Regions from separate parts of the Nostoc sp. DSM 114160 genome, predicted to be linked through region 2. Evidence: riboswitches for the same ligand, from Rfam matches in the RefSeq annotation. Region 2 holds a riboswitch; each other region holds the start of a gene.
The links. A riboswitch is a leader RNA that binds a small molecule or an ion and turns the genes downstream of it on or off. The one in region 2 is predicted to bind cobalamin.
Positions count from the first base shown of each region.

Region 1: linked by a shared signal. The riboswitch ahead of cobG (precorrin-3B synthase) and the one ahead of NSTCB13_RS03910 (DUF1636 domain-containing protein) in region 2 are both predicted to bind cobalamin.
Region 3: linked by a shared signal. The riboswitch ahead of NSTCB13_RS03225 (energy-coupling factor ABC transporter permease) and the one ahead of NSTCB13_RS03910 (DUF1636 domain-containing protein) in region 2 are both predicted to bind cobalamin.

Region 1 covers NZ_JBPFGO010000003.1:185,597-192,791, forward strand. Annotated here, with positions in the region: gene NSTCB13_RS25960 (dienelactone hydrolase family protein) at 1-357, shown strand, start outside; gene NSTCB13_RS25965 (sulfonate ABC transporter substrate-binding protein) at 680-1,726, shown strand; gene ssuD (FMNH2-dependent alkanesulfonate monooxygenase) at 1,744-2,880, shown strand; partial or broken gene NSTCB13_RS25975 (LLM class flavin-dependent oxidoreductase) at 3,070-4,438, shown strand; adenosylcobalamin-variant (AdoCbl-variant) riboswitch at 4,780-4,863, shown strand; gene cobG (precorrin-3B synthase) at 4,850-6,445, shown strand; gene NSTCB13_RS25985 (precorrin-8X methylmutase) at 6,494-7,120, shown strand; gene NSTCB13_RS25990 (precorrin-2 C(20)-methyltransferase) at 7,123-7,195, shown strand, end outside.
Region 2 covers NZ_JBPFGO010000001.1:820,504-827,698, forward strand. Annotated here, with positions in the region: gene NSTCB13_RS03895 (inositol monophosphatase family protein) at 1-614, opposite strand, end outside; gene NSTCB13_RS03900 (PEP-CTERM sorting domain-containing protein) at 1,351-1,953, opposite strand; gene NSTCB13_RS03905 (cobalt-precorrin-6A reductase) at 2,043-2,780, opposite strand; gene NSTCB13_RS03910 (DUF1636 domain-containing protein) at 2,783-3,199, opposite strand; cobalamin riboswitch at 3,222-3,396, opposite strand; gene NSTCB13_RS03915 (alpha-keto acid decarboxylase family protein) at 3,882-5,558, opposite strand; gene NSTCB13_RS03920 (hypothetical protein) at 5,972-6,190, shown strand; gene NSTCB13_RS03925 (IS701 family transposase) at 6,220-7,195, opposite strand, start outside.
Region 3 covers NZ_JBPFGO010000001.1:682,903-690,097, forward strand. Annotated here, with positions in the region: gene NSTCB13_RS03190 (hypothetical protein) at 1-119, shown strand, start outside; gene NSTCB13_RS03195 (hypothetical protein) at 120-539, shown strand; gene NSTCB13_RS03200 (hypothetical protein) at 606-1,028, shown strand; gene NSTCB13_RS03205 (hypothetical protein) at 1,206-1,328, shown strand; gene NSTCB13_RS03210 (hypothetical protein) at 1,465-1,632, shown strand; gene NSTCB13_RS03215 (IS4 family transposase) at 1,698-3,065, shown strand; partial or broken gene NSTCB13_RS03220 (transposase domain-containing protein) at 3,597-3,812, opposite strand; cobalamin riboswitch at 3,953-4,092, shown strand; gene NSTCB13_RS03225 (energy-coupling factor ABC transporter permease) at 4,119-4,895, shown strand; gene NSTCB13_RS03230 (energy-coupling factor ABC transporter substrate-binding protein) at 4,882-5,184, shown strand; gene cbiQ (cobalt ECF transporter T component CbiQ) at 5,181-5,993, shown strand; gene NSTCB13_RS03240 (energy-coupling factor ABC transporter ATP-binding protein) at 5,968-6,798, shown strand; gene NSTCB13_RS03245 (hypothetical protein) at 6,977-7,195, opposite strand, start outside.

The sequences.
Region 1 (7,195 bases), on a different contig from region 2:
GTTTATCTAGCTGCCACCTTACCAGATATTAAAGTTACAGCTTCCTTCTATGGTGGCGGGATTCCCAACTCAACTCCCGGCGGTGGAGAACCAACCATCACCCGCACTCCAGAGATTAAAGGCCCCATTTACGCCTTCTTTGGTCTTGATGACCAGGGAATCCCCTTAGAACATACAGAACAGATTGAGGCTGAATTGAAGAAAAATCAGATTACTCATGCTATCTTCCGTTATCCCGGTGCAGGACATGGCTTTTTCTGCAATCATCGCGCCAGCTACAATGCCGAAGCTGCTGCCGATGCTTGGAAAAATGTTCAAGAACTGTTCCAAAAGAACCTTCAGCTTCAAAAAGTTTAAATCTTGAGGTTACGAGCAATACAACACTAGAGGCGTACAGATGTGCGCATAGGTGTTAACTTAACGTGAAAGCCAGCCGAAAAAAAGCTTTTAGATATTGTCTCGTTCCCAGTCTGAGACTGGGAATGCTGTCCTAGACGCTCCGCCTCCCTTGCTGGCGGCAGAGCCGCAATTGAAGAGCATTTCCAGCCCAGAGGCTAGAAACGAGATTTGACAAAGCTTTTAGCTTAAGTTGACACCTATGAGATGTGCGCCTCTACAACCGAACATAGGCATAGCCAAATAAGTCCAAAAGCAAATTAAAAAACAAAGTATCACGTCCATGATTCCCGTTTTCAAACAGCCACAAGTTAAGATTTTTCAACGTTTTTCATTATTCCTTTTACCTGGATTATTAACAATCTCAACAACCTTAATTAGTTGCTCAGTCCAAAACCCAAATTCAGCAAATCAAACCACTAGTTTGAAAACCAAAGTTGTCCGAATGGGATATCAAAGTTCTGGGGATATTTTCAGACTTAAAGGATCGATTGAAAAACGTCTAAAGCCTTTAGGTATTTCTGTGGAATGGGCGCAATTTGCCGCCGGGCCACAACTGATGGAAGCAATGAATGTAGGCAGGGTTGATATTGGCTCTGTAGGCGAGACTCCCCCGATATTTGCCCAAGCGGCTGGCACATCTTTAGTTTATATTGCTAGTAATAAACCCAGTACTGGTAAAGGAAGCGGAATTATCGTTCAAAAGAATTCACCGATTCGGAGTTTAGCCGATCTCAAAGGTAAAAAAGTAGTTTTTCAAAAGGGTTCTGCTTCCCATTACTTATTAATAAAAGCTTTGGAAGAGGCTGGTTTGAAATATAGTGATATTCAAGCTATTAGCCTCCCTCCTTCAGAAGCCCGTGATGCTTTTATTCAAGGCAAAATTGATGCCTGGGTAACTTGGGACCCTTATTTAGCCGTGGCCCAAAAAAAAGCAAATGCTCGTGTTTTGAGAGATGCTAGTGGCATTTCTACTCAGGGCGGATATTACATGGCAGCGCGAAAATTTGCCACAGAAAACCCGAAATTAGTGCGATTAGTTCTTGAGGAGATAGATAACACAGGTCAATGGGCTGAAAAAAACCGATCGCAAGTTGTAAAACTGACTATTCCTCACCTCAAAATTGATGAAGATATTTTAACAACAATGGTTGAAAGGCGAACTTACGGTATAAGACCAATTACGCCTGAAATTATGGAAAAACAACAGAAAATTGCAGATTTATTTGCCAAAGAAAAAGTGATTCCTAAACCCATCAATATTAAGGAAGCGATGCTGACTAGCGAACAATATGCAGCGATAACACCGGAAACCATTAGCCAGAAATAGCGCCAGGAGATAAGAAAATGGAAGTTTTTTGGTATTTGCCGACCCAGGGAGATGAACGTTATTTAGGTACTACAATTGGCAGACGAGCAGCCACTTACCCCTATATGCAGCAAATCGCCCAAGCTGTTGATAAATTGGGCTATGGCGGGATGTTGATTGGTACCGGACAAAAACAAGATACTTGGATTGTCGCTACTTCATTAATTTCAGTTACAGAACGCTTACGGTTTCTTGTAGCCTTTCGTCCGGCAATTATGTCGCCTTCTTTAGCAGTGAGAATGGCTGCGACTTTTGACCAGATTTCTAATGGTCGAATTATTCTGAATGTTGTCACTGGTGGCGACACCAAAGAACTTGCAAAAGATGGGATTTTCTTAGATCGTGACCAGCGTTATGAACTGACAGATGAGTTTTTGACAATTTGGCGATCGCTCATGCAAGGTGAAGAAGTAACCTATAGTGGTCGCCATCTCAAAGTTCAAGGCGCAAAACTCCAATTTCCTCCCGTACAAAAGCCTTATCCCACCTTGTATTTTGGCGGTTCTTCAGATGCGGCGCTCCAAGTTGCTGCCAAACACATTGATGTGTATTTAACTTGGGGTGAACCACCAGATCGAGTTGCCGAAAAGATTGCAAAAGTACGCCGATTAGCAGCAGAACAAGGTAGAACGGTACGTTTTGGGATTCGGATGCACGTCATAGTCCGCGAAACTACGCAAAAAGCTTGGGATGCAGCTAATGAACTGATTCAGTATGTCGATGATGAAACCATAGCAGCTGCACATCAGCGGTTTTCTGAATCGGAATCAGAAGGACAACGCCGGATGGCTCAACTGCATAAAGGCGAACGCCAAAACCTAGAAATTAGCCCCAACTTATGGGCAGGTGTTGGCTTAGTACGTGGCGGCGCTGGGACTGCCTTAGTCGGAGATCCAGACACAGTTGCAGCGCGGATGCTGGAATATGCCGATTTAGGAATTGATACCTTCGTTTTCTCAGGTTATCCCCATCTCGAAGAAGCCTATCGAGTCGCAGAATTACTGTTTCCTCGCTTACCAGTGCAAACACCAGGCATCGCATTACCGCAGCAGGTTGCAAGTACATTCAGTGAATTTGTTACCAAAACAGATTTACTCAAACCCCAGCCAGTGTAAGCAATTCAAAATCCAAAAACTAACGTGATTTAACTCATAACACCTTAGTACAACATTGCATAAATTCGGCAAAACTCTGCATTCCTCTGCGCTACGCCAGTTGCTACAACGCGGGGAACCCGCGCAACGCACTGGCTTAACTTTGCGTGCCTATGCGTTTAAAAACACAACGATTTTACAGAAAAAAGCATGAGTACGAAAAAACCTCAACTTAGACTAGGCGCATTCTTGCCCAGTACTGGTCATCACGTAGCATCATGGCGACACCCCGAAGCGCAAGCTAATGCTGGTTTGAACTTTCAGCATTATAAAAAGCTGGCACAGACGGCAGAACGCGGCAAATTTGACATGATTTTCTTTGCCGACGGTGTGGCTGTGCGCGACCGCAATCAAAGCGCCGACCTTTTGAGCCGAAATGGCAAACTCGTCCACTTTGAACCTCTCACCCTGTTGTCGGCTTTATCTGTAGTAACGGAAAACATTGGTTTGACAGCGACAGTATCGACTACATACAACGAGCCTTATCACCTCGCCCGCAAGTTTGCATCATTAGATTATCTTAGCGGTGGCCGTGCAGGTTGGAATCTTGTAACTTCTGCTACTGAAGCTGAAGCGCTGAACTTCAATCGGGAAAAGCACATGGAACATACCCTACGTTATCAGCGTGCGAAAGAGTTTGTGGATGTAGTCACGAAACTCTGGGATAGTTGGGAGGACGACGCCTTCTTACATGATAAGGAATCGGGTATTTACTTCGATCCAAATAAACTGCACGTTCCCAACCACAAAGGCGAACATTTTTCAGTACGCGGTCCCCTAAATGTGGCGCGTCCTATCCAGGGTTATCCGGTGATTATTCAAGCTGGGTCTTCCGAGGATGGTAAGAATCTGGCTGCACAAACGGCGGAGGTAATTTTCACTGCCCAGCAGACCCTTGGCAGAAGCTCAGGCTTTTTATCAAGATGTGAAGGGGAGACTGGCTGAATACGGGCGCTCACCTGAGCATCTTAAGATTATGCCAGGTGTATTCCCAGTTATCGGCAAAACTGAGCAAGAAGCTAAGGACAAATTCGATCGAATTCAGGAGTTGATCGATCCGGTGGTCGGCTTAAATTTGCTTGGCTCAATGATCGGTGGATTTGACCTATCCGGCTATCCATTGGACGGGCCGTTGCCAGAGCTACCAGAGACTAACGGGGGTAAAAGCCGTCAGCAACTTCTGATTGACCTAGCTAAGAGAGAAAATTTCACGATTCGACAACTGTATTTGTCGATAGCTGGAGCGCGTGGGCATCGTCAGATTCTAGGCACACCAGAACAAATTGCCGATCAGCTAGAAGATTGGTTTGTCAATGGCGGGGCAGATGGCTTTAATATTATGCCGCCCTGGTTGCCGGGAGGATTGGATGAGTTTGTAGACTTGGTAATTCCTGAATTGCAACGTCGCGGTCTGTTCCGTACAGAGTATGAAGCACGAACCCTGCGCGAAAATCTTGGTTTACCTCGTCCAGTAAATCAGTTTAGCAAAGTTGCTACTCGTGAAGCGGCGATCGCCTAACTTTTTCTAAAGCAAGTTTTTCAGCAAAAAGGCTCAAGCATTCCCAATACAGTTAGGATAAGCATTTTGAACTCAGAATTAGCTTTGGGGAAAAGGGAAATGGGTTTGCGGTTAAAGGTTTTTTATTCCCCTTTCCCCTTTCCCCTTTAACCGAACCGTATTGCAAGCATTCCTGCCTGAGCCATGACTAAATTCAATTTATAGATTAGCTTCAAGAACTATATCTTGCGATCGGTAGTGGATAAGCTCAGTTAAAATTTATCGCCATAGTAATGTAAAATGATTATCTGGATGATGTCTGGTTGATATCTATAACCTCAACAAAGTCTAAATTACTAAAGCTGAGAGTTGGGAAACTCCGGTGAAATTCCGGGACTGTGCCGCAGCTGTGATGGGATGACCCAAGTCAGAATGCCAACTCTCAGGATGTCCTCAAGACACACTCACCGTCTACTCCCTGCGTTGCACGGGGAAGGAGTTCTAAAATTGGTTTCTGGATTTGCCACTTGTCCCGGCTTGTTTTATGCTACTCCTGCCGCAGATGGGATATTATCTCGCGTTAGAATACCAGGTGGAATTATTACTAGTCAGCAGTGCCGTGCGATCGCAGATATAGCAGAACAGTACGGTGGCGGCTATCTAGATGTGACTAATCGAGCTAACCTGCAAGTCCGTGAAATCCGCACGGGGATAAATGCTGAGGTTCTGAAATACCTCCAAAATATGGGATTGGGTTCTGACAATACTGTTGTAGACCAAATCCGCAATATTATGACCAGTCCAACTGCTGGTATCGACCCCCAGGAATTAATCGATACTCGCCCTTTTGTTCAAGGTTGGGATGATTATATTGCTGCACATCCGGCGCTTTCGAGACTGTCGGCCAAATTTAGCGTTTGCTTTGATGGTGGTGGGATAATTCAGGTGGGCGATCGCTTGAATGATATCGCCTTTGCAGCTGTCTTACTTAACGATAATGTTTATTTTCGGCTCTCTCTCAGTGTTGGTGAGAAGGGTCAACCCCCCAGCGATACAGGAATTTTACTACCACCAGAAAAATGTTTGCCCGTCTTAGCAGCTTTGGCAGATGTCTATCTAGCTTATAGTCATACTACGAGTAAGCGCCGGCCACGTTTGAGAGAGTTATTGAATACTTTGGGTTGTGAAAATTATCTCCAAGAAGTTGAGCAGCGTTTACCTTTTTCTCTTTTGTACACTGAAATCAGAAAAGACCTAACCCCCCAACCCCCTTCCCTACAAGGGAAGGGGGAGAAATATCAGCATATTGGCATTCATCCCCAACGTCAGCAAGGCTTATTTTACATTGGTGTCGTCTTGCCCCTTGGTCGATTGGAAAGTAGACAGATGCGGGGTTTAGCAGATTTAGCGGCAAAATACGGTAGTGGAACTCTTAGGCTAACCCCTTGGCAAAATTTGCTCCTTACAGATATTCCTCAGCAATGGGTTGCTGATGTCCAAAGTGAAATTGCTTTATTAGAATTAGATTCCTCTGCAAACAACATCAAGGGTGGATTAGTTGCCTGTTCGGGAAAAAAAGGTTGCGCTGCTTCTGCCACTGACACTAAAAGTCATGCGTTGGCATTGGCAGAGTATCTTAAAACTCGCGTTACTCTCGATTACCCAGTTAATATCCACTTCACTGGCTGCGAAAAATCTTGTGCCCAGCACAGCAAAAGTGATATTACTCTCCTCGGCGTCACCATTGAGGCTGAAAATAGAACTGTGGAAGGCTATCACGTTTATGTTGGTGACAGCAATCAGAAATTCGGACGCGAACTATATCAATATGTAACTTTTGCCGAACTACCTGCATTAATAGGGCGGATGCTATATGTATATAAAATTCAACGCTTAAATTCTAATGAGTCCTTTGGAGAATTTGCTAATCGATTTGCACTGGAACAATTACAGCAATTATTTAATATAATCCCTCAATCAATTGCGAACAAAAAGATTCCCAACTTTTTAGAGAAGTCGGCAATCTAAGCCTTTTGATTTTTATATATTAATCCCAAATTTAAAATCCCAAATTGAATGCCCGACTATATCCGAGATGCCAACGAAATTTACCGTAATTCTTTTGCAATCATCCGGTCAGAAGCGAACTTAGATGTGTTGCCACCCGATGTAGCAAAAGTTGCTGTACGTCTAATTCATGCCTGTGGGATGACGGATATTGTCACTGACTTGGGATATTCACCAACAGCAGTACAATCCGCAAGAGCAGCACTGGCAAATGGAGCGCCAATACTGTGCGATTGCCGCATGGTTGCCGATGGCGTTACCAGACGGCGGTTGTCTGCAAACAATCAAGTTATCTGTACCCTCAACGAGCCAGAAGTACCAGAACTTGCCCAGCGTATGGGTACTACCAGGTCGGCGGCAGCTCTTGAATTATGGCGATCGCACCTAAAAGGCTCGGTAATCGCAATTGGAAATGCGCCCACAGCCCTGTTCCGATTGTTAGAAATGCTCGATGAAGGAGCGCCCAAACCTGCAATTATCTTAGGCTTTCCAGTGGGGTTTGTCGGTGCAGCAGAATCAAAAGCCGCACTGGCAGCAGATAGCAGAAATGTACCATTTTTAACCTTACACGGTCGGCGCGGTGGAAGTGCGATCGCGGCAGCAGCAGTTAACGCCCTGGCAACGGAGGAAGAATGAATATGCAACCCAAAGGTCGTCTTTATGGAATTGGTATCGGTCCAGGCGATCCCGAACTATTGACCATCAAAGCAC
Region 2 (7,195 bases):
TCACTAGAGTAATCATTCGCTATATCGATTACTTTATATCGATCTTTTAATAAATGTGCGATGGAATTCATTCCCCATCCCAATAAAATAGAAGGTTTGGCGGATGTTATATCTAATGGGGCACAGGCTTCTAAGTTCATGTCTAGCGTGCCTTTAAAAGCACCTTCACCTCGAAGGGCGTAAAAATAAACGTTTTGGGCAGGAGAAATGGCAATTACTGCTTCAAAGTCATCCGCATTTAGAATACTGAGAATAATTTGGTAATTAGAATGTCCATCCATATAAAACTTCGTACCATCAATCGGGTCAAGTGTTACTAAGTAATCACCTTCTGAACCGAGTTCGATAGCGCGAAAATATTTGGTATTATTAGAACTTTCATATTCTTCACCATAAAAGCGAATATCTGGAAAAGTTCCTAGTAATACTACTTCTACTAGATTTTGAATAGCCACATCTGCATCAGTAAGGGCGGCACTAAAAAAGTTGTTTGCTTGTTCTTTGGCAGGAAGTGCAGCAATTTTTGGTTGTAGAAAATGGGCATAGGCTGCTGCTACTTTCAGATGGGGAAGTAAAGTCTCTAAAATTAATCGAGTAGTTGGTGTTGTGGACATTGCAGCAAACTCCTTTTAGAAATAGTCTATCGTCAGCAGGCGATAGAATTCTATATCTAGACAAAATTACGGTATCATTTGGATGCAATGATACCACCGTTGCTATATTACTTTAATCTGTATGTTTCAATGAACCATAGAAAAATCGCAAGTTTTCTAGTAAATTTAAGAGTCTAAGACCGAACGTCAACACTTAGTACAGTATTTCATTAATTAATCGCGAATTAAATTTGACCATACCCTACAATGCTAATGCGGCAGCTGCATTGTTAATGCATCGGCTTGCATTGTTAATGGATCGGCGGCCTTGTTAATGCATCGGCTTGCATTGTTAATGGATCGGCGGCCTTGTTAATGCGGTGGCTTGCATTGTTAATGCGGTGGCTTACATTGTTAATGCGGTGGCTTGCATTGTTAAGGGAACTCCAAGAAATAAATTATCCAATATTGTGGGGTGAGCATCTTGCCATTGGTGTCAACTTAACGTGAAAGTCAGCCTATAACCAGCTTTTAGATATTGTCTCGTTCCCAGTCTCCGACTGGGAATGCCGTCAAGGAGGCTCCGCCTCCCTTGCTGGCGGCAGAGCCGCCAAGAGCAACATTTCCAGCCTCTAGGCTGGAAACGAGATTTGAAAAGGCTTTTTAACTTAAGTTGACACCAATGGCATCTTGGCCGCCACATAAACGCGTAGCAAGATCCCTATAAGGGTACAATTTTGAATTGTTATTGATGGTTTTAGGAAACTTTTTCGAGTTTCTTCTGAGTAAATTTGGATAGATTGTGGCCTTTGAGTACTGAAAATGTGCCAAGAGTACCAAGAATGAGTAAGCTCAGGATAGAAGTAGGTTCAGGAACAGTGACTATAGTTGCAGAAAAACTAATAGGTAACTCACTATCTTCTAATCCTAAATTTTCAAAACCTGGTATGATTGGCGGCGCAGAAAATACCTCTAAATAACCTGGTGTCGGCAAAAAACTCGCAAAAAATGGACTAGAATAGTTTCCTCCCGAAGTGGAATACCCAAAACCATCACCTGTTAACTGCTGAGTATTAAGACTAATTAAATTATCAACATTAAAAGGTTCGTTTCCTGGGATCGGAGTCCCAGCGGGTTGCAAACCAGTAATTGTTTCACCATTTCGCGTACCAGTAATTCCAGTAATTAAGTAAAAACCCAAATCATTAGGGGTGTCATTAGTGGTGAAAGTACCATTCGCCTCTATGCCAGTACCAGAATAATTCCAACTCCAACTTAAAGCAGAAGCAGATGGCATTGTCCCGAAAACTAATCCAGATGTGGTGACGAGGGCTATGGCAGATAGAGTTAGATTTTTCATGGAAGTCGTTACTGCGATCGCGGATCTTGTAGAAGGCTCCCGTGTATTATACGGAAGGAAAGATAGTATTATCAATCTTGGCTATTTCCTTAGCAGCGATTGCATAACCACGCCAAAGCAGCATCAACATTACTAACCTGCTCCCCTGGCGGGATCGCTGGACGATTTACCATCACAACCTTTACGCCGAGTTCTCGCGCTGCAATTATCTTGGGCTTTGTGGCATCGCCACCGCTATTTTTGCTGACGATGGTATCAATGTTATTCTGAATCAGAATTTGTCTTTCATTATTGAGAGTAAAAGGGCCGCGATCGCACAATACGATCCCCGGCGGTACTAAAGCATCATCGCTAGGAGGGTCAATCATCCGCATCAAAAACCAAATTTTCTCCAAATGAGCAAAAGCGGCGAGTTCCTGTTTACCAACTGTCAAAAACACTCGCTCTGACTGATTTTGCAGCGCGGTTGCTGCGGCTGCAACGCTGTCAACTTCAATCCAGCGATCGCCACTTTCTTTTTCCCAAGGCGGACGGATTAACATCAAACGGGGGACTCCAACTTCCGTTGCTGCATCTGCCGCATTGCAGGAAATCTGACTAGCAAAAGGATGGGTTGCATCAATTAATAAGTCGATTTGCATGACTCGCAGATAGCTAGCCAATCCAGCCACACCGCCGAAGCCTCCAACCCGTAAATCGCCCAGCGGTACTGACGGTTCGCGGGTGCGGCCAGCTAGAGAGGTGATTACTTCTAACCCTTGGATAGTCGTAACTTTGGCAGCTAATTCTGCTGCATCACCCGTCCCACCCAGAATCAAAACGCGCATCATTAAGATAAAGGTGGAATTTTTGCTAAAATCCCCTTTTTCATCGCTTCTGGACGTTCTGACCAAGGCAGCAAACCATCTGCTTTAGCATAGTATTGACTAGCACATTCCAATACCGCAGACGCACTCCCATCAACGGCTAAATCACCAAATAAATATGTTAATTTGCCTTTGGCACTAAAGGCAACTACACAAGAACGATTACAAGCACTCATGCATTCAACTTCCTGAATCGGGAATCGATCTCGTAACTCCCAATCTTGTGCCAGCTGCTGAAGTTGGTGTAAAAGTTTTTCACCACCACTTTCACCTAAGCGTTTTCCATTTTGCCAAACACTGGCACAGGTTTTGCAAACAAATAAAGTATGTTCAGCAACTTCCATTGGACTGGTTGGGGAAATATTTACAGTCGTAGTCATCTGTACCTCGCAGATATGTGAAACTAATAAATCTATTTCGGCGGGCATCCTGACTCACTCAATTTGAGATTTTCGATTTAGTTCCTGAATCTCAAATTAGTTCACAGTTGCGGGGGGACAGTGCCGGATTTGCACCGAACTTTCCCCGTTACCTCTGGTGGCTGACTCCCACCAGAACCGAATAACCTTATCGATCATACACTAGGGTTATCGGAGAATACGAAACAGCAAACTTTGCGCTCACGCTCAAACTGGACGACAACTAGATAAAATACTGTGCATCTTGACTACTTTAACGTGAGTCTCCAACGGAGGCGCACCTGCGGGAAGGGCGAAAGAAACAAGTCAAATCCTCTTCCCCTCTAACTTCTGCCTCCTGCCTCCTGCCTTGTTTCTTAGGAGTTCGATGAACTTCTCCCGGACAACCTCCCTCTCCCACAGGCAAAGGGAGGAGCTACGAAAGATTAGGGTTTTGGCTCCCCTCTCCGTCTCGGAGAGGGGTTGGGGGAGAGGTCAAAAAAGGGCTTGTCGAACTCACGTTACTTTAACTGTATCAGTTAGAACTTAAGGGGTGGACATCTACAATTTTGAGCGAACAACACAAAGCATCGCCGTATTCTGTACCTAATAAATCAAGCCAAGGTAGAGAACTAGATGTAAGTTGATGAGGCAGTATGTTGCTTTATTGTTGTAACATTTTCAACAGAACCTCTGGGCTGTCCATTTTATCCATGACAACCTCAATAAAAGCAAGTTGGTCATGGTTTTGTTGAGCTGTTTGTAATGCTTTGTCTAACTGGGATTCGGTACTAACTTTAATTGCCCAGGCATTGCCAGCGAAAACTTCAGGAAGCTGATGATAATTCCAAGGTTGAATGTCGTTATAGGGCATACGTTCACCGTGAATATCACGCTCTATAGTATATCCATCATTGTTGAGTAAAAAAATAATCGGTTTTAGATTATAGCGTAAGATGGTTGAAAGTTCTTGTGCAGTCATTTGGAAAGACCCGTCACCAACTAGTAGGATAGAGCGACGTTGTGATGCAGCGATACCTGCGGTGGGCTTCGCCAACGCACAACCAAGTAATGAACCAACAGAGTAACCAATCGATCCCCAAAGTACTTGCCCAACGAAAGTAGCTCCTTTTGGTAAAGGAACGGTAGAAGCGCCAAACAAACAAGTTCCAGTCTCGGCAACAATAATGTCATCTTCTTGGAGAAAATGAGCAAATCTATACCAAAAATGTTGCTGCGAAATCGGTGCCGAAGAGTCGCCAACGATAGGCTCTATAAAACCAGGATCTAAATTCTCTGTTGCTGATTTGAAGTAAAGCGTTTGAGGATCGCGGTGCTGCAACCGTTGGCTTAAAGCAGAAAGCACATCTGCCATAGCGACATTGTTGTATAAAGCATGTTTAACTTTTACATACTCCCCATGCACTTCAATAGTTTGGCTGGGATCGAGTTTGGCAGAAAACTTGCCTGTGTTGAAATCAGTCATCAAAGCACCGATAGTTAAAACACAATCTGCCTGCTCAATACGTTTTCTAACAGATTCCTCACTGGCAGCACCATTATATATGCCGATGAATTGGGGGTGGCTTTCTTCTAGCAATCCTTTGCCCATGTTCATCGTGGCATAAGGGTATCCGGTAGCTGTTAGCAGTTCTCGCAATTGTTCGTGCAAGTGATAACGAGCTACACCAATATCAGCAATAATCACAGGTTGGGAAGCTTTTTCCAGTATATTTACACAGACATCAACTATTTCTGCTATTGTAGCGCCATCACTCTGAAATACAGGGGGTATAAACAAATCAGATGGTGCAGAAACCTCTGTGAGAGCAACATCCATAGGTATGGAAATATAAACAGGTAATTTCTTCAGCAAACAGATACCTAAAACTCTGTCAATTTCCGTTGTTGCATTTTCCTTTGTTAAATATGCTTGAGCCACCGTTACCTGTTGATACATTCGGGCAAAGATTGAAAAATCACCAGTACCAAACGTATGATGGACAAGTGAACCAAGAGCTTGAATTTTAGTTGCAGGAGCACCAGTAATCGCTACAACCGGAACGTGTTCAGCATAAGCGCCAGCGACACCATTAATAGCACTGAGTTCACCAACACCAAAGGTAGTTACTAATGCCGCAACACCATTAATCCGACCATAACCATCGGCAGCATAAGATGCGTTAAGTTCGTTGCAAGTAGGAATTAACTCGATGCCATCGTGGTTAACAATATAGTCGAGAAATTCCATATTATAGTCTCCAGCAACGCCAAAGATATGCTTGATGCCGATTTGCTCCAGACGAAGCAATAAATAGTCGCTAACAGTAAACTTTGCCATTGTCCAAGCCCAAATTTTACCCCTTTAGAGTATGAAAACTTTAACTTAGATGCGTATCTCTGAAGTAAGAATAGGATTGTGACTTTTGCCGTTCAGCTTAAAAACTGAGCATAATCATAGACGTTTATCTAAGAAGAACTTCTACCGGAAGGTTAAAAATCAAGATAAATAGTTATTTCTAAAGAATTAAAAGTATTTCTTGTAAGTGGTTCTTGAGAAAGATGTTTTCAAGACTAGGGTTTGGTGTCCTAGTTAATATGTACAATTTAGTTTGTTCATTTTTCAAATATAAAATTGATTTTTCTATTTAGCTCGATGAAAAAATAATACTAAATTAGCCGAAATAACGAGTACTTAGAAAATAGCCTAGTGTTGATAAAATTTTTGAAAATAATCTAGTGGGATTTTGTTCTATGAATTACCTCATTGCAGTTTTACCAAACAAATCAAAAGCAGAAGCAGCTTATTCTGCCTTAACAAATGATGGTTTATCTCCAAACCAAGTAGATATCTTGGGCAATGGTTATAAAAGTGCTGATGATTACAACCTGATTGATCCGAATCAACAAGCTCGTAAAGGAGCAAAGCGATTATTATACAGGACTTACGCAACTGGCACAAAAAGGGGGTAAGGTGCAGCCCTAGCCAGCGACAATTCAACTCAAACCAAGCACATAAGAATACTTGGGCGTTTTAGTTGCTGAATTAAATAATTAGAAAGCAAATTATGCTTGATTTGATAAATAGTTTGACCAGTTTGATAGGCTAAATTCTTTAATCTAATCCAAACCAACATTGCACAAGCAATATGATTTCTTTGAAGCCTAGCTTTACGACATTGACAAGATTCAATGCCTGTTAGTTGTTTAATCTCTCGGTGAAACTCCTCGATTTTCCAACGAATTTTACACACCTCTTGTACAACATCCGTGGAGCTTTGAGATAAATCGTTAGTGGCGATATAATCCGTTCTGTTGGTAGAAACAGTAACCCGGAATAGTTTCACTTTTTTCTTAGCTGGGAACCCTTTAATTTTAATTATCTTACCACAGTCTAGTTCTTCAGGACTCCATTCTAATAATTCAATACGTTTATATTTGTCTTGTCCAAATGTATCATCAACTAACCGATTATTTTTTAAAGGGCAATAATATATTTTCTCGATTGCATCAATATAAAGCATTAAACTATGTACGGCATACCATGTGTCCATCAAAACAGTATCGAATGGTAAAAGCTTATGATATACAAGGTTTTGCAGCATGTCTTTCACATGGTCTATCTTGGTTTTACCATCGACATCAGGATTAAAAATGCGGTAATCGATTACCCAAAATTTTTGAAGAGTAGGGTTGACATACACACAGCTAACTACACCAATACCTTTGAGGACACCATGTTCATTACCACTATATTGTTTTCTGACTGTTTCTATTTCTTTAGAATACCTTTTATCTAAAACGCTATCATCAAATATTATGTAACCATTAGCATCAGGTTCAATTACCTCTTTCACGTTATCCCATAATAACCGAGGTGTTAATTTTTCTCTGTTTAAATAATAGTTAATTGCATCATGGCTAATACTTTCTAAATGCTCTGCCAAATTAGTCATTGTATAATTAATCTGACTACTT
Region 3 (7,195 bases), 140 kb from region 2:
ACCCCTCTTCTTATGTATACGCAGCAGAACAAGACCAATATATTACTGATAATTGGCCTCAAGATGATCCTGCTAAACAAGCTTTAGTTGACTTAGTATATGCTGCTGAGGTTTACTAAATGTTCTTAACTACTGTACGTCCAGAGGTAGAAAAGTTAAATAAAATAATTGAAACTCAAAAGATTAATAAAAAAGATATCCAACAAGATATATATGAAATAGGTATAAATTCAGTAACAACTAATGCTTTGACAGTACTAGTTACGCTATCAATTGTAGGGGTAGGGATATTCTTTCTAGGTAAAAAATTAACTGAATTTATAGCTAGGCATGTAGTTCCTGATTTAAAATCTTATTTATCTACACAAGAAAGTTTTATTAAAGCTATTAATTCTAATTCAGAAGATATTAAAAAAAACTTAATAGTAATAGAAAGTGATGCTACCGAAGCACATACTAAAATAGTTAACAAATTAGAATCAATTGAGTTAGATGTTAAAGAGATTAAAATAATTATAGCTAATAAACCAAAGGTGTAATTATCCTATTTATCTATATTTTCTATATGATATCCTTAAATTATATAAGTAATTGGAGGATATTTTTTGTCATTATATAAAGAAAGTGCTGTTTATAAACATAGATATCTATCAGGTAAAAGAGAGGAACCAGTTAGATGTTCTGTTATTAAAAAAGATGGTACACAATGTAAAAATAAAATAATGCTAGGTTACAAATGTTGTGCATCTCATGGAGGTAAAGCAGCTAAAGCTAAGATTACTCATGGTTTAAATTCTAAATTAATTAAATATCAAGATATGAGAGCTATTAAATCACTATCAAACAAAGAGAAAAAAGAACTATTAGCTACTGATTATAATAAAGAAACTTTATTAGATAATAGCTTAATGCTTAGTGATGCTATGCTTGGCAGGTTAATTGAGCATCAAACAAATATAATAGAAAGATATGACGCTGCTGTTCAATTATTATCTGGTTCTGAAAAAAGAGAACCACGGGAACTATAAGTTTTAACTAATAATATTAATGGTTTAAGTAAAGCTATTACTGATATATCTAAAGTTATTCAAGTTCATCAGGCTCAGATTAATTCTACTTTAACAACTAGAAAAGACCTACGTGACAGAAATGAGAATGAAGCTATTCTTCAATCTTTATATGAACAGATAAGTGTTGATCCTAAGATGTTAATTCAAGATATGGTCAGAGGTTATTTATCTGCTAACCCTGATGCTAAGTTAGATGACCTATTAGCTCTCAAACCTGCTGATGTAGAAGTTGAATATGAGTTGGGGGATGATGACTAATGAGTACTATCCCATCAGATTTAGAAGGTATATTAAAATCAGAAACATTAAGACAACAGTTCTTAGCTGAATGGCACTAAGAAAAGCTCTAAGCTATACAGGATAGGCGCTACAGATTTCAAAGCTATTAAGCAGTGTGGCGACGGGGCAGGCGATTGTTCTTGATGAAGTGTTGCGATCGCTAATGAAGTTTGCTCCCGGCGTAACCGCCCGCCTTGTTGGGATGCCTGCGGCGGTAAACTACGCTATGGTTGACTCCAGACAGTGCAAAAATGTACGGGTTGTCCAAAAAAATTTTAGGTAGGAAAAGCTTACTCGTTCATGAAATACTTTCCTTGAGACGAGCAAGCAAACATCATAAATACTACTGTGACACTACGAGTACAAATCCTCAAGGATAAATTTAGCCAAAGTTTGGGACTACCGTTTAAAGAACTATTGCCAGAGTCTGTGATAAGACTTGCAATCTCGGAGCTAAAAATTAAATACAAAAAACGGTTGTTTGACCCATTCGTAACTTTATGGGCATTTTTATCTCAAGTATTAGATACAGACAAAACTTGTAATAATGCTGTGAGTAAAATAATTGCACATTTGGCTGAGTCAGAAGTAGAAGTTCCCTCAACAGATACGAGTGCTTACTGCCAAGCACGGGCAAGATTACCAGAAAAATTGTTAGAAAAAGTTTTCAATTATTCAGCACAAAAACTGGAAGAGAAAGTAACCCAAGAACATCTATGGTGTGGTCGAAATATTTTGGTGATAGACGGCTCGACGGTCTCTATGCCTGACACTGTAGAAAACCAAAAAGAATACCCACAACCCAGTAGTCAAAAGCCGGAATGTGGATTCCCAATTGCCAAAATTGGTGTGATATTCAGTTTATTAACGGGAGCTGCCGTTGCCTTGTGCATAGATGTTCTGAACACTCATGATATTAAATTAGCAAGAATTCTGTACAGTTTTCTCAAACCTAATGATGTGCTTGTAGGGGATAGAGCTTTTTGTGCTTACGCCGATATGTTTAGTATCAAAAAGTTTAATTGTGATGCCGTGTTTCGTAAACATCAATCTCGCACAACAACTATGCGAAAAGGTAAAATTGTTGGAGATTGCGACAAATTAGTTACTTGGTATAAGCCGAAAACTTGCCCAAAAGGATTGGATAAAGATGAATTTAATGCTTTACCTCCTTCCATAACTGTGCGAGAGATTTACTATTATATTGTTATTCCTGGTTTTCGGACTCAACAAGTTAGCTTAATTACCACTCTTTTAGATGGATCTTCTTATTCTACTCTGGCAATTGTTGGGCTTTACGGACAACGCTGGGATGTTGAACTAAATTTAAGACATCTCAAAACTACCTTGGGTATGGATATTCTGCGATGTAAAACACCTTCGATGATCCGCAAAGAAATTTACGTTTATTTGCTGGCTTACAATCTACTTCGTAGCTTAATGTGGTCGGCTGGAACTACTTATACTACCTCTCCAAATCGCCTATCACTGCAAGGTACTCGCCACCATTTAATTAACTTTATTCCCTCTCTTATAGCAGCAACTTCTCAAAAACGGCACCAAATTTATCGCACTTTACTCAAAGTTATTGCTCACAAGGCTGTTCCTGACCGCCCAGCTAGAAATCAACCACGAGTCCGTAAACGTCGCCCCAAAGCCTACCCCTTAATGACCAAACCCCGGCATGAATTACGCAAACAATTGCAAACTGCTTAATTGATAAGCGTTTCCGCTTTTCTTAGTGCCATTCGATTATTAACTATGGGGGGTGTCTATTACCTGACTATGAAATAAGATATCTGGAGCTGAAGCTCCTTATATAGTTGGCTTTCCATAGGGACTCATAAGCCTGGGGTCGTTGGTTCAACTCCGACCTGAGCCATTTTAAAAGTAAAATAATATAAGCGTTTCAGCTTCTAGGCATTTGTAGTACTAAGGAGCTGAATTGCTCTATAAGCCTCTTTTGACTATCAAATGACTATGCTCATTCAACAGCGTGATAGTCATGAAAGTTGGAATTGAAGCCCTGAAAGGTCGTTTAATATCATATCCGGTTGAAGACTTATCATTTAGAGGGCAGTTCTTGCTGGGAGCAGGGGGAAAGAAACTTTTGGTATTTTTGCACAGATCCGGTAATCATAAGTGATTAGCCAGACATGATATAAGATTAAGATTTACTATAGTTTGATTATTAATACTATTCAGAAATATTTATCTTTACATTTAGCTGACACTCCTGAAAATAGGTACATCCCGCATTGAATCTCTCGACCACAGGCTTATTGCTATTATCAGGCAAACTACCAGTTGTGCTGGTAACGAGCGATGACGTTCCTCTTCGACCTTAGTTTTAGCGTAGACGCTCTTAGCGGCTTGCCGAAGGCATCGCTTCTTCGATGAAGTTGCTGGAATAGCCATCTCTATTGCTTTGAATATCTCAGTATTTTGTATCTTGTAATACATTAATGAGAATACTTTCAGATACACCGTACTTGATTTCCATTTTTGGAAACAATACCTAATTTACAACTGTTTGAGCCTTAACTGAACCGTATTGCGGCAGCTGTATTAAGAAAAAATCGCTGTTCAAAATTGGTAATAGTGATATAGTTACTCCAATCGGTTCTGATGGGGAGCAGCCATCGGACGCAAGGGGGAAAGTCTGGTGAAAATCCAGCACTGTCCCGCAACTGTGAACCTAAAATAGGTGAGTCAGGATGCCCGCCGGTTAGAATCAATTCGTTTACATAAATCTGCGAGGTACAGGTTATGAAAAGAAAACAGGCGTTAGTCAGTCTAAGCCTGATGGGAGTTATTAGTTTTTATCTAGTAGTTGGTTTACCCAAGCCCGCCTACGCCATGCACATTATGGAAGGTTTTTTACCAGTGCAGTGGGCGATTTTTTGGTGGATTGTGGCATTACCATTTTTTTTATTAGGATTGCGTAGTCTGACTCGCATTACCCAAGCTAACCCACAGCTAAAACTGCTACTAGGCCTGGCCGGTGCTTTCACTTTCGTGCTGTCAGCATTAAAAATCCCTTCCGTCACGGGTAGCTGTTCTCATCCTACAGGGACGGGGTTAGGTGCGGTGCTGTTTGGCCCCCTCACTATGACGGTTTTGGGTAGTTTAGTATTGTTGTTTCAAGCTTTGTTACTAGCGCATGGCGGCTTGACTACGCTAGGTGCAAATGCTTTTTCGATGGCGATCGCCGGGCCATTTGCCGCTTACTGGATATATAATCTGACAATCAAGTTGGGTGGTAAACAAAAAATTGCCATATTTCTAGCGGCTGCGATCGCAGATTTACTCACTTACGTTATCACTTCTATCCAACTCGCCTTAGCTTTTCCTGCACCTATTGGTGGGTTTCTCGCTTCATTTACCAAGTTCGCCGGGATTTTTGCCATAACTCAAGTCCCTTTAGCAATTAGTGAAGGGTTGCTAACTGTATTGGTGTGGAACTGGCTGCAATCTTATAATCCTCAAGAGTTGGAATTGCTGAAATTAATCAAACGGGAACCCCAAAGAAATGAATCAGTCTAAAAAAGGGTTGAGTAACTGGCTGTTGGTAGTAGCTGTATTAGCTTTAGCAGTTGTACCGTTAATATTTGTCCGTGGTGGCGAATTTACAGGTTCCGATGACAAAGCCGAAAAAGCAATTACTGAAATCCAACCTGGATATAAACCCTGGTTTAAATCATTTTTTGAACCAGCTAGTGGGGAAATAGAAAGTTTATTATTTGCTTCACAAGCAGCTTTAGGTGCTGGAGTAGTCGGTTATGCAATTGGGTTGTATAAAGGACGTTCCCAACAACAAAAACGTGAAGAATGAGCCTGCAAATAGACACTTTAGCTTATACCAATAGACTCCGGAGATTGCCACCAGAACATAAACTAATTTTTGCATTTACTACTCTTGCTATTTCCCTTGCCAGCCATCCGCTAGTACAAATTTTAATCATAGTTTGGATGAGTATTTGGACAGTAATTTATGCAAGAATTCCGGCTGGAGTTTATTTTCGGTTGTTAACGTTCACCATAGTTTTTTGTTTGACGAGTTTACCAGCCCTGATGGTAAATGGAGTTGCCATTCCTGATTTACAAAGCGTCAAATTAGATTCGTGGTATGGATTGACTCTCGGACACTTCTATATTTATATCAGCCATAGTGGCAGTATCCAAGCATTGGGACTTTTAACCAGAGCATTAGCCTCTGTTTCTTGCTTATATTTTCTCATGTTGACCGTCCCTTTCATAGAGATATTACAAACTCTGCGTTACTTACGATTCCCAGTGCTGTTAACCGATTTATTATTGCTAATGTATCGGTTTATTTTCATCCTGCTGAACACAGCCAATGAATTATGGACAGCACAAAATTCCCGTGGTGGCTACCGAACTTGGCGTAGTGGAATGAAAAGTTTAGCACTACTAATCGGACAACTATTACAGCGAACCTTAGAACGATATAGTCAGTTCTCTCTGGGACTGGAAGCACGAGGTTTTGTTGGTGAATTTCGAGTTTGGCATCAGAGTCGCTATCGTCCTCAATTACGGTATATTATCGAAGCGATTTTCGGCTGTGTAGTATTAATAGGATTGGACTTTTGGCGGAATGCAGGAATATTTACTTCAATTTGAGCAGGTATATTATACTTATCCTGGCGCACAACAATCAGCTTTGAATGGTGTAACATTGAACATTCCATTAGGTAAAAGATGTGCGTTAATTGGTCAGAATGGTTGTGGTAAAACAACATTATTTTTACTAGCTAATGGTCTATATAAACCTGATTCTGGAATTGTTCGGTGGCGTGGTGAACCGTTAAGTTATAATCGGAATTATCTGGCTAAATTAAGGCAAAATGTCGGGTTAGTATTTCAAGATCCAGAACAACAATTAGTAGCTTCTACTGTTGAAGAAGATATATCTTACGGTTTGTGTAATTTGGGTTTACCAGTATCGGAAATTCAACAGCGAGTAGAGCAAACATTAGTTGAATTTGGACTAACTATTTTAGCCCAAAGACCAGTACATCATCTGAGTTTGGGACAAAAAAAGCGAGTTTCTATTGCAGATGTGATGGTACTACAACCAGAACTATTAGTGCTGGATGAGCCTACTGCCTATTTAGATGTCAAACATACTCGTAATTTGATAGCAACTCTGAAAAAAATTCATCAAGATGGCACTACTTTAATAATGGCAACTCATGATTTAGATTTAGTCTATCGGTGGGCGGATTGGATTTTTGTTATGGATAAAGGGCGACTGATTTTAGAAGGCAAACCCCAAGATATATTTAGCCAGCGTACACTTTTAGAAGAGTTAGAGTTGGGCATACCATTGATATATGAGATGTTATTTAATGGGTTATCTGCTGAGTCAGGAGTAGTTAGAGAACGAGTGCAACAACGAATAGTAGAATTATTTCGCAATTTTTAATAATTTTACAGTTAGAAAATTTCAATAATGAAAGACAATGCTTCTATCAGGACTTAAATCTTTTTGAAGCAGAAACAAGCCTCAAACTCAGACATCACTATATATTTAAAAGAAGTCTTGGTTTTGTTTACCAAGACTTCAAGCGAATTTATTCGATTGAACACGCTTATACAATTGCTTATCCCAAATTGCTGAAGAAAGTTCCCCAAAGGATTCCTGTTACTCCTACAGCAATTAAAAGGTTAGTAAAAAACTTGCCTAATTCAATTTCTTGTCCAAGTGCTTTGTCATCTTGACCTGCGGTGAAAAACAATGACCAAGCTTGGTTAAGATTGATTTTCTCAAAGTTGGTGAAATCAGGTCGGAAAACAACGGGGCCAATCAAATCTTGTTTAGG